2 regions of the Paenibacillus sp. sgz302190 genome follow, and region 2 is predicted to be linked to the other one. Evidence: riboswitches for the same ligand, from Rfam matches in the RefSeq annotation. Region 2 holds a riboswitch; the other holds the start of a gene.
What was found. Region 2 has a riboswitch for cyclic di-GMP ahead of AC6RNO_RS10775 (S-layer homology domain-containing protein). Riboswitches for the same ligand answer to the same signal wherever they lie in the genome.

Region 1: it holds a riboswitch for cyclic di-GMP, as region 2 does, so the genes downstream of both, AC6RNO_RS32615 (S-layer homology domain-containing protein) here and AC6RNO_RS10775 (S-layer homology domain-containing protein) in region 2, are expected to answer to the same signal.

What each region holds. Positions count from the first base shown of each region.
Region 1 covers NZ_JBZYAO010000048.1:15,290-20,731, forward strand. The annotation lists gene AC6RNO_RS32610 (DUF5704 domain-containing protein) at 1-724, opposite strand, end outside; gene AC6RNO_RS32615 (S-layer homology domain-containing protein) at 734-2,035, opposite strand; cyclic di-GMP riboswitch class I at 2,092-2,202, opposite strand; gene srtB (class B sortase) at 2,299-3,096, opposite strand; gene AC6RNO_RS32625 (NEAT domain-containing protein) at 3,192-5,442, opposite strand, start outside.
Region 2 covers NZ_JBZYAO010000007.1:85,412-90,853, reverse strand. The annotation lists gene AC6RNO_RS10780 (DUF5704 domain-containing protein) at 1-1,112, opposite strand, end outside; gene AC6RNO_RS10775 (S-layer homology domain-containing protein) at 1,359-2,660, opposite strand; cyclic di-GMP riboswitch class I at 2,716-2,827, opposite strand; gene AC6RNO_RS10770 (hypothetical protein) at 2,874-3,206, opposite strand; gene AC6RNO_RS10765 (GDSL-type esterase/lipase family protein) at 3,510-4,151, opposite strand; gene AC6RNO_RS10760 (glycoside hydrolase family protein) at 4,368-5,384, shown strand; gene AC6RNO_RS10755 (family 78 glycoside hydrolase catalytic domain) at 5,406-5,442, shown strand, end outside.

The DNA.
Region 1 (5,442 bases), on a different contig from region 2:
CAGTAAGATCATAACGAATGTCAGAAGGATCAATATGTACATTAACCACCTTATCAGACGTAAGTATTACGGAATCATTTTCATCCATTTTAAACGACGGGATCGAAACGTTAGCGCTATGATGAATTGTCGCGACGGCACTATTGCTATCTGCCGAACCAACGCCCGGATCGACTCCGGGCTTATAATGATACGGACTATCTGTCGTATACATGCCGGATACCGGATAATTTGTAACTGACGGGTAGGTTGAATAATAAGTACGCGACCCGTTGTCATCATACATCCACACATACCCTAGCGTTTTCCCTGGATTTTGCGGATCAGGCCAACCCGGATCTCGGAACCAAGCAAAGTATCCGCTATAAGGAACTGCAGTTGCAGAAAATGGCTTCTCTTCACCCGTAATGGTTGGAATCTTCCATTTGTTACCTCCCGAATTTGTTAATACCCCTGCCTCATTTCCGTCTTTGTCTTGCAACCATACTCTCTGAACAGTCTTCCCCGGCGAGGGAGTGATCGTCACATCACTAAAATTAAAATGCTCCATGTTTACAAGCTCACCTGCAAGTCCGTTCGGAGGCGTATAGGCTTGCACGATACTGCTGCCATAATCGATATCTCCAAGCTTAATCGGCGCCGCTTGGGCAGTCTGCGGAATTAAGGGAATCATTAAAGATGCTATAGTCAAAATAATGAGGAAGCGAAAATATATACTTTTCAACAAAACCACCTACTGTTGATTGATTTGATCCTTTAAAAATCCTGTATATATTAAAGTTGGTGAACTGGTATCAATTCCGTTAAAGACAATACGGGTTTGCCGCATCCCATCAACAGGTGTCAAATTGCCTTTGGGGACAGCCTCAAAGGAATACCTCGTTTCATTAATCGAATCCCCTGCGTTACCGTAATAAGAATCTGAGTAAGTGATATACGTATATACGGATCCGGGCTTTTTATAGGGAATATTTACGCCGGACATTCTTGGAAGCATATTCTTGGCTTTCAATGTACCGCTTGCATCATAAGCCTTATCCGTAATACCCGCGCCACAACCAGTAATACTAGTTGCATCTGCAGGAAAACTTTTAATTTTCATCGTTTGTTCTGAAACAACGATATAGTTGTCACCTTTCAATGGCACAGATGCACCTGTATTAAAGTCCAACCACTCGAACTTGCTTACATCATCTGGAACAAGATTTCGGTAAGGATCATTAGGATCGTCCAAATCGACTACAACATATTTATTGACGCTGCAAGACATGTTGCCGTCGGCGGTTGTGGCGGTCAGTAACTCGTCGTGAAATCTCTCGCCGTTCGCTGTTTTTTCAAAGTAGCGCGGAAGCATTGTGATCACATTGGTCTTATGCCAAGCAACTTCCGCCCTCGATACGGCATGTTTGTCAACAGAAAGCGTCTGGCCGCCCTTCGAAGAAAGGATGCGTTCAATGGTTGCCGCCGCTTGGGCGCGGGTTGTCGTTTGGTCCTCTCCTAGCGTTCCGGTGTCATCCATGCCTGTGATCAGACCGGCTTTGGTCGCCAAGTACATCCACTTCTTGTCCTCCGTGTTCTTGTCGCCGGTTGCAGCCCGAACCGCTATGCGCGCCATTTCTTGGCGGGTCATCGGCGTATTCCAGTCCCCGCCCGTAAAATCGCTCCACTCATGAATCCCCGCGCTGACTGCCGCGTTAACGTAAGGCAGATACCAATCACTGCCTGTGGTGGCACCCGAAACTGAAATATGAAGCGCGGAATCCGCCATTTTGATAAACTCCGCCCGCGTTACTTGTTCGTCCGGTTTGAAAGTATGATCCTGGTAGCCGTCCACGTACCCTTTTTGAACCGCACCGGCGATGGTCGCCTCCGCCCAGTGCCCTTTCGTATCGCTGAAGCTGCCCGCAGAAACCGGGCCGGCAATATTCGTTGACTTCGTTGCTGGCGCAGCGGCGGTTGTATCGGCTTTGACATCGTGAATTGAACTTCCGAGCAGCACGATAACCGCTAGTGATGTAACTAATTGAACCCTCATTTATATACCTCCATAGTAAAAAAGTTACTTTTTCCAAAACAAAAAAACCAACTGCTTTCGGCAACCCGGCTGCCGTTTCCTTGAGGGATGTCTTACGACTTATCCCCGCAGAAGTAGGCCCGTGGCTTTGCGTCCCTGTCTTTCGAACAGGTTTGCCTTTTCGTGTTCAGTTGGTTCGTAGGTATTTAAAACTACAGGTATAGTACATTAGATATAATACAAAATCCATATTAACCCATAATCTAACATTTTTCCACAAGTATTTATTCAGCAACAGGCTCACCCAAACGCTTCAAACGGGCATGGACAACGAATCTTCCGGCCACCGGGTCGAGTGCATAATCGCAGGTCGATAGGGTAATAATCCGGTCTCCGGGAGCAACCTCCATATCAGTTGCATAAAGCGATTTTTGTTGAATTTTTTGTAAAAATGCGGCATAATCCTCATCGTCGGAAAATTCCGTCTCGATATAGTTAAACTCAGTTGTCGTATAATACGCTGAAAAAACTTCAGCGATGTAAGAAGCGTTCAAGGTGTCCAGCCGAAATTGCCGGTGCTTGTCGTAGTACGTCTGATTCACATACTGTTTCAAGTCGCCAAACATGGTGCCGTCCTTCATCCGATGGCCGTAAATAATCGTATGCCGCTGCTCCAGGTTTTTCGCATTGCGGTAATCCATAAAAATGCTGCCGGCGCGGGAATCTTCTCCTTTATAATTGCGGCTCAAATACTGCTCATTGTCGATTCCCTGCACTACGGGATAGTCGATGCGGCTGCCCTCCAGACGGATCCAACCGACTATATCCGGACCCAGCTCCAGCAAGGGGCGAAACAAATCGCGAGGCCGGCAGCCAAACATGTGTTCCCTATCGTAAGTAACAGCAGTCACTGACAGGGTTTGACCCATGTCCTTGAGCTGATCCTCCTTGAATAGTTTGCTTGCCTCAGCCAGATCTCTGCGGTTTTCATAGTATCCCCATCCGATCGCCGCCAAACGAAATGCCGCATACAGAAACACGGCTGCCGCCAAAACGGTCCAAACCCGACGCATAAGTCCCATAGGCAACGACTTCCTTTTCAACATATCTATCACGCTTAAAATACATTGCAAAACGAGGATGCTATCCAGCATCCTCGCTTGTTCCAACTGCAAGTTTATTTAGCTTCCTCGTACAAAGCAAGAATTAAAGCGATAGCTTCCGCCCGCGTGGTGCTCTCATTTGGCGCGAATTGATTGTTATCCCGCCCGTTTATGATGCCTCGTTTGTTGGCTGCCGCCACTTCCGCCTGCGCCCACGCCGGAATGCTTTCCGCGTCTTCGAAGATTGGCTTCGCATGCGCGTCGACATCCAGCTTGAGCGCCCGCGCCACGATCACCGCCACTTCCGACCGGCTGATGTTGCGGTCGGCGCGAAACGTCCCGTCTTCATAGCCGTTCATGATACCGGCTTTGCTGACAGCTCCCAGCTGCGGCTTCGCCCAATCCGGCATATCTCCCGCATCGCTGAAGCTTAGCTCTCCTTGGCCCGCGTCCAGCTTCAGCGCCCGACTCAGCAGCGCCGCAAATTCCGCGCGCGTGATCAGGTTATCCGGGCGGAATGTCCCGTCTTCATGCCCATTCGCCAAGCCTAGTTTAGCTGCACGCTCGATCAGCGCTTTTGCCCAGTGCTTATCCAGATCCGTGAACCGGTTTGCGGCCGTAGTCGGCTTCTCGTCAGGCTGCTTGCCGTCCGACTCCGTCTTAGGCTGCTCCTTGTAAGGCTTGAAGGTCGAGTCATCGAGCACAAATTCGACGTTATATTCACCGTTGTATTTGCCCGGCACCGCCATTACGAATTGAGCCAGCACTTTCGTCTTCGCGTCGTTGATCAAAAACTGCAGCGTTCTCTCATTGCCTTTTTCGTTCGTCGATACGATCTCCGCATCGGTTAAGTTGCCTTTGGCGTCTTCAATTTTCAGAGCCGTCACTTCTTTATTCGATACTGTTATTTGCAAGTAACTTTTGCCGTCTTTGATCACCACTTTTGCCGGGTGCAACACAAACTCGTCGGTCACCGACTTGTTCGAAGTCCCGCGAACGTTGAGCTCATAATCAATTACGTACTCGCCCGGTTCGTAGACTAGAGCGAGCGGCTTCACCGGCGCGGTAAGCCCCGCCTTCGTTCCGCTTGCTATAGATACCAGCGAGGACCTGTCAAATACCAAATGAACATCATAATTATGAACATAGCTCATTTCCGGCCAGTTGACATCGACCCACCCGTGCAGCTTCGCATCCAGGTTGTTAACCATGAATTTATAAGTCCGGGTATTGTTTGTGTCGTCAGTCTCCGATACTGAAGGAGTCGACAAACCGCTGCCGGTGTCTGCCTGGAAATCAGGAATTTGTTTGCTATGTTTCAGCGTGAATTCAAAATACATCTTGCCGCCGCTCACCGTAAGTTTGCCTGGCGTAATGACATACTCTTGCATAACGGAGGTCGTACTGGCATTATATTTCAAAAACTTATACGCGATACTGTAGGACCCGTCGGCGATGCCATGGACATTCACCGGCACCGTACCCGGCAATCCGGTTCCCGGGTCCGCTTTTACGGGCTGCAATTGCGCAAACGCGATTTCGAATGCCCGCTCCGCTTCATCGCTTCCGACCAATGTCAGCAGGTAACTGGCCGCGCGATCCAACTCGAAGCTGAACGAATTGTCTGCGCTCAGGATTGCAACCAAGTCCTCCCGCTTAGCGGCAGCCGCTACTTGCAGTTGTACGTCTTCCAGGCTGCCGTCGGCTTTTTTCTTTTGAAGCTTTTTGAGCGTGACGCCCGCATACGGTTCGAACGTCGCTATCTGCTGGTCGCCATTCACATTCAGCTTAACTTCGCTGGAAACGAAGTCGGTAATCGGCGCTCCCGTACTATCTGTAATCGTGGCCGGCAGGGTAAAGATATAGCCGGCGTCTTCCAAAATGACGGAAGCGTGAAATACGCTCAGCGCTTTTTGCAAAACGAGGACAGCCGCATCAACGGATTGCTGGGAAGCTGCCGCACTGGCTGCCGAAACTTTGGCCGCATCGATCGCCGCCTGCAGAGCCGTTTTGGCCGCCGCAGGGTATTGTCCGGCCTCCGTTCCTTCCGCCGCCGCATCCAAATTGCTTTGAGCCGAAGCTATTAACGCATTCAAGCTCGTTTTATCCGTCGCGGACAGCTTCAATCGGATCGCGTAGTCCATTTCATACGGCGTTCCGTTATAACTCGTCGACACATGCACTTGACCGTTCAGCAGCGTTGTCAGGTCCGCCGTCTCAAATTGTACGACCCGCGTGTTCTCTGCGGTATCCGTGCTGACAACCGTCGTTTCCTTCAGTACGCCGTTTTGCTCGACTTTAAAGCTCGGTATGGTCGTGCTGTCC
Region 2 (5,442 bases):
TGATTTTGAAATAAATAATTCAGCCCCAACACGTTCGCATAGAGGCTTTCCGAAGTCGGGATTCCTTTTAACACATCGAATCTTTCCGCATCCCGCATATCCGCGAGAAGCACGCCGCTTGTCGCCGGGTCCATGACGGCGGCCTGATTGATCGTTCCTTTGGCCGGGGGGCCGATTTGCCGGGTGCACCTGGGTGGAGACCCGCAGCTGCTGGATACCGTCACCGATGCGGTACCCGTTTGATTGATGCCTGCCGCTGGATCGACATAGCGCGCTGTGATCGTAGCGCTGCCGGCCGAGCTTGCCGTGACCAATCCGCTTGAGTTCACGGAAGCTGCTGCCGGATTCGAGCTTGACCATGTCGTGTTCGGGCTGCTGGAAACATTTTGAGTCGTCCCGTCCGGTTTTGTTAAAGTCGCCGTCAATTGTTTGGTTGCGTTCATACCGGGACTTAAGCAGCCTGCAGGAACGTTTACCGTTAGACCGGCTGCCGCCGGTCGGTATTCGGCAACAATGGTGGTACCGCCGATATTCATCGTTATATTTCGGTTTGTTAAGTGAGCATCCCCTATCACTTGCGGAAACTTGATGTCGCTCGGATCCATCGTGGGGTAAATATATGATTTTGAAATCGGGACCGTTTGTCCATTGTGATCATAAACAGGAGGAAGGTTGTAAGTCACACTTTCCAAATAACGGTACACATTTTCGGTCTTCACTATATCAATGAGCGTTCTCGTGGTTCCGTCTGCTGAAACCAGATATCTTTCTACGGTTAAAGGTTCATAAGGCGTATACGATGCAGGTATATCATAATAATCATCAAGATCATCCGGGTGGGCCCATGGTTCCGCACGTTTAATTTCTTGAAGTGTATAAAAAGGTCCACGCCTTGTGCTCCCGTCGGACGCATTGAACGATTCCATGATTGCGCTGAAATAGATGGGTTGCCCCGGCTGCAGGACAGAGTCAAAGCTGTCAAAAAAATCCCGATCGACCGTAGCTCCGTCAAATTTAAAGGTAGTTCTTACCGGTTCGCCAGGGATTGGCGTATTCGGAAATTGAGTTATATTCGCCGCATTGTTATAAACTACAGTACCGGTTAGATCCATCGGCTTGCAATTGCCACTTGAACATGCCGGAGCACTATGAATCATCCACCCGACAATTCGGTACCGAATACCGGTTGTGGCAGCAGTTGAAGTAATGTCAATTGTTACATCATGTGAACTTTCCTCCAAATAAATTGACACTGGGTAGGCATACGTCCACAAAGATGGCAAAAGCACTAGTAACAGTGCCGTAAGAAATACAATTGATATATTTTTTTGTAGTTCTTTTCATAGGTTATTTGCCTTCTACTCTGCATGATAGGTTTTATAAGCAAAGAATGCAGCATCAGATGTTATTTTCTTTTCTGCAAGTTGCGAAGCAAAATTTTCTGACGCAATGGCCACATCTGTATAACCAATATACCACACGTCTTTTTCAATATTTTTCGGCCCCCATATATCGACAAACAAATTTTTGTTTTCATCAAAACTGGTTACTCTAAACCGAAACATACTTCGTACCCAATGCTTATTATCGCCGAAAAAAACGATAGAAGGTTCTGGTGTCACAGTGCCTTCAATTCGAATGTGATTTTGCTTCACCCACTCGACATACTTTTGGGCATCACCACTGACGTGCTTCGGAATATTAACGGTTTGTACGAAAGCATCCACCCAGTTTTGGTCTATTGTCTCGTAATCCACATTCAGTATCTGATTGCCAAACTGTGATACGAGTTTAACCCATCGATCGACTGTATCCCTAGAGTAATATCTGGAGTCATGGATGATTTCCTTTGCAGTAAAACGGGTCAAATCCGTCTGAAACGGATGTTTATGTTCGTACATTTCATTGGGAATATCCTGTAGGATGTAAGGGAAATCACCGCTATTCGACGGCAGATTTGTTGTGCGAATCGCGCGTCCCCAAGGATCTTTGGGGGCATTCGTGGATTGCTCCGCACTGGCAACGGCTTTTTCATCGACGGCCAGCGAATGACCTCCCTTAACAGTCAAAATGCGTTCAATTGTCGTTACCGCCTGAGCCCGTGTCGTCGGTTGGTCTTCCCCGAGCGTCCCCCTATCATCTAGACCGGTAATCAGACCGGCTTTGGTCGCTAGATACATCCACTTCGTGTCATCAATGTTCTTGTCGGCGGTTGCGGCCCTAACAGCCGTTCTGGCCATTTCTTGACGCGTCATCGGCGTGTTCCAATCCCCGCTCGTAAAATCGCTCCGCTTATAAATCCCCGCGTTGGTCGCCGCGTTAACGTAAGGCAAGTACCAGTCATTACCTTCGGTTACCCCTGAGATTGGAATATGAAGCGCGGTATCGACCAGTTTGATAAACTCGGCGCGCGTCACTTTTGCATTCGGTTTGAAGGAGTGGTCCTGGTATCCGTCGACATATCCTTTTTGTACCGCGCCGGCGATGGTCGTCTCCGCCCAATGCCCTTTTGTGTCGCTGAAGCTGCCTGTAGAAGCCGTACCGGTGGCATTTGTTGTTTTCGTGCCTGGCGTAGCGGCGGTTGAATCAGCTTTGACATCCGGAATTGAACTTCCCAGTAGTGCAACAACTGCCAGTGATGTAATCAAATGGGCTCTCATTTTTATGCCTCCATAGTAAAAAAATTACTTTTCCCAAAATAAAAAACCAACTGCCTTTGGCGGCCCGGCTGCCGTTTCCCCGAGGGAAGTCTAGCGACTTGTACCCCGTAGAAGTAGGCCCGTGGCTTTGCGTCCCTGTCTTTCGAACAGGTTTGCCTTTTCAATTCCACTTGGTTCTTAGGTATTTAAAACTATAAAAATAGTACATTAGATTTAATATGAGTTCCATATTAACCCATAAACTAACATATTTCCACAAAAAAAATTATACCTTGCGCTCAACGCGTTTGTTTTACACCCCCCGCTAATTAGCTTTACAGCTTTTAGGTGATCGCTACCTTCAAAAAAAGATTCATCGACACGCCCAAAATAAAAAGCCGCCCCCATCGTCGTAAGATGGTACGCAGCTTTTCGGTCTGGCGTGCTAGAACCGGCGGCACATCTGCCTAGCAACACAAAGAAAACCTGCAAAAGTGCAGGTTTTTGCTCGTTGATAGGCTGGCAATGAAACAATTCCTGCAAATGTGCAGGCTTTTCATCGAACACGTGGACCTCAGGCTCGTTTAAGCGAAAATTCCTGTATAATCGCAGGCTTTTCGCCAAAACGAGCCACTTTCATGGAAAAATCCTGCACTTTTGCAGGTTTTCGGGCTGCCTGTGCCTATGCCGATGCTGTGCCTACGCCTATGCCGTGCCAATGCCAACACCCAGCCGCTTCATGAATGACCGCGCCCCAAATCAGCTCCCCCCTGGCTGCCCCAGCAAACGCCACCCAAGCCGCGCAGCTTCCAGCGCGCGGCGTTGCACCGCATGACGGCAGCCGGCCGACCATTCCACAATCTCCCGGAATCACTTGTTTCCGGGAAAAGGCACCATAACGGCCTTCAGCCATGTCACGGCCATCAGCATGTCCCCGAGCGGGTTCATATGTACGCCGTCGGTAGTCGAATCTTTGCCTGTTTCACTTGCAATAAAATCGATAAACGCTTGATGCGTGGGCACCAGGATCGCGTCGAACTGTCCGGCGAGCCGGTTCACGATGTCCACGTAAGGGCGCAGCAGTATATTTCCCGTCGCATCCGGGTACTCCTTGATCACCGTAGGCTGCATGAGGATCGGGCGGCAGCCGGGTATTTGCTTCGTTTGTTCCAGCAAGTGACGGTATACCGCTTCGAATTTGTCGGGGTACACCTGCTCCGCATCCGGTGAGTCCAATTGCCGCCACACGTCGTTGATGCCGATCGAAACCGATACCCACTGCGGCCGGTGATCGAGCACATCGAGTGTCCAGCGTTTTTCCAGGTCGGTCACGCGGTTGCCGGAAACGCCTTCATTTATGATTTTCAGCGAAAGATTCGGGTACGCCGCCGTCAAGTAATCGTGAATCAGGCGAACATAGCCCGACCCGAGCTTCAGGGGATCTTTTTTTCTTCCTTTGTCAGTGATGCTGTCGCCGATAAACACGATCTTGTCCTTGGCTTTAAACGGCACGGTAACGCCTCCTCATGTTGCCGCCGGCAAACGGGCGGCTTTTTACCCCCTCATCCTACGCCGGGTTGTCTGCCAAGTCAATGCGGCCGGCGGCCGAAGGTAGCATCGACCTATATATCGGATACAATCCCCCCCACAGCATGAAAGCGGTTAATTGTAAGCTGAAAATGGCAATATCCGCGATAAAAGCCAGCGAAAATAAAGGAGCGTGCCGCATTGCAAATCCAGCCCTATATGACGCCTTACAAATTGGGCGCGCCGGTTCTTGCCGGTTCCGGTAAACCCGGCCATTTCGATGAACGAGCCGTGGATTGTCCCTTCGTTTTTCAGCATAACGATATGTTTTACATGATGTATGTCGGATTCGACGGCATCGGCTACCAGACGGCTTTGGCCGTCAGCAAAAACCTGCTCGACTGGGAGCATCTGAGCGTCATTTTACAGCGCAACGAGCATGGGGCCTGGGATTCCGTCAATATAGCCGGGACGTGGATTTTGAAAGAGAATCGCATCGATGCCCCTCCCGTTCTGAAAAAATGGAACGACAAATACTGGCTCGTCTACCACGCCTATCCCGAAACCGGGTACGAAGAGGGCTCGGCGAAAATCGGAATTGCCTGGACGGAGGACGAGCGGCTGCTGGAGTGGCACAAATGCCCGGATCCGATTTTGACCCCCGAGGAAGGCGCAGATTGGGAAAAAGGCGGGCTCTATAAAGAATGTCTGATTGAGCATGAGGGCGCATTTTATTTGTTCTATAACGCCAAAAACAAAAATAAAGGCAGATGGATCGAACAGACGGGAGTCGCCTTCTCCCGGGACTTGCAGCAATGGCAAAGATACGAGCGCAATCCTGTACTGCCCGTGACTCCGGACGAATGGGACTGCGGCTTCGCCAGCGACCCGTGCGTGCTGCACGACCCCGACCGCGGCCTGTGGGTCATGTATTACTTCGGCTACAATTACAAGCAGGCGCAGGAAGGCATTGCCCTTTCCGGCGATTTGCTGCATTGGGACAAATACCCCGAACCGATTATCCGAGTCGGAGATGAGGGCAGCATTGACTCCATTTTTGCCCATAAGCCGTCCGTCATTACGCACCAAGGCGTGCTTTATCATTTTTACTGCTCCTGCCGGCCGTACCGGGAGGACGATCCGACCAAAAACTACGGCAAAGAGTTCAGGACAATCAGCGTCGCCGCTTCACAGCCGATTTTCGGCACATCATCGTGATTGTAAAGGAGACCGGAACCGATGCAAGTGGATGAAATGTATGTGGAAAGCAAGCGCT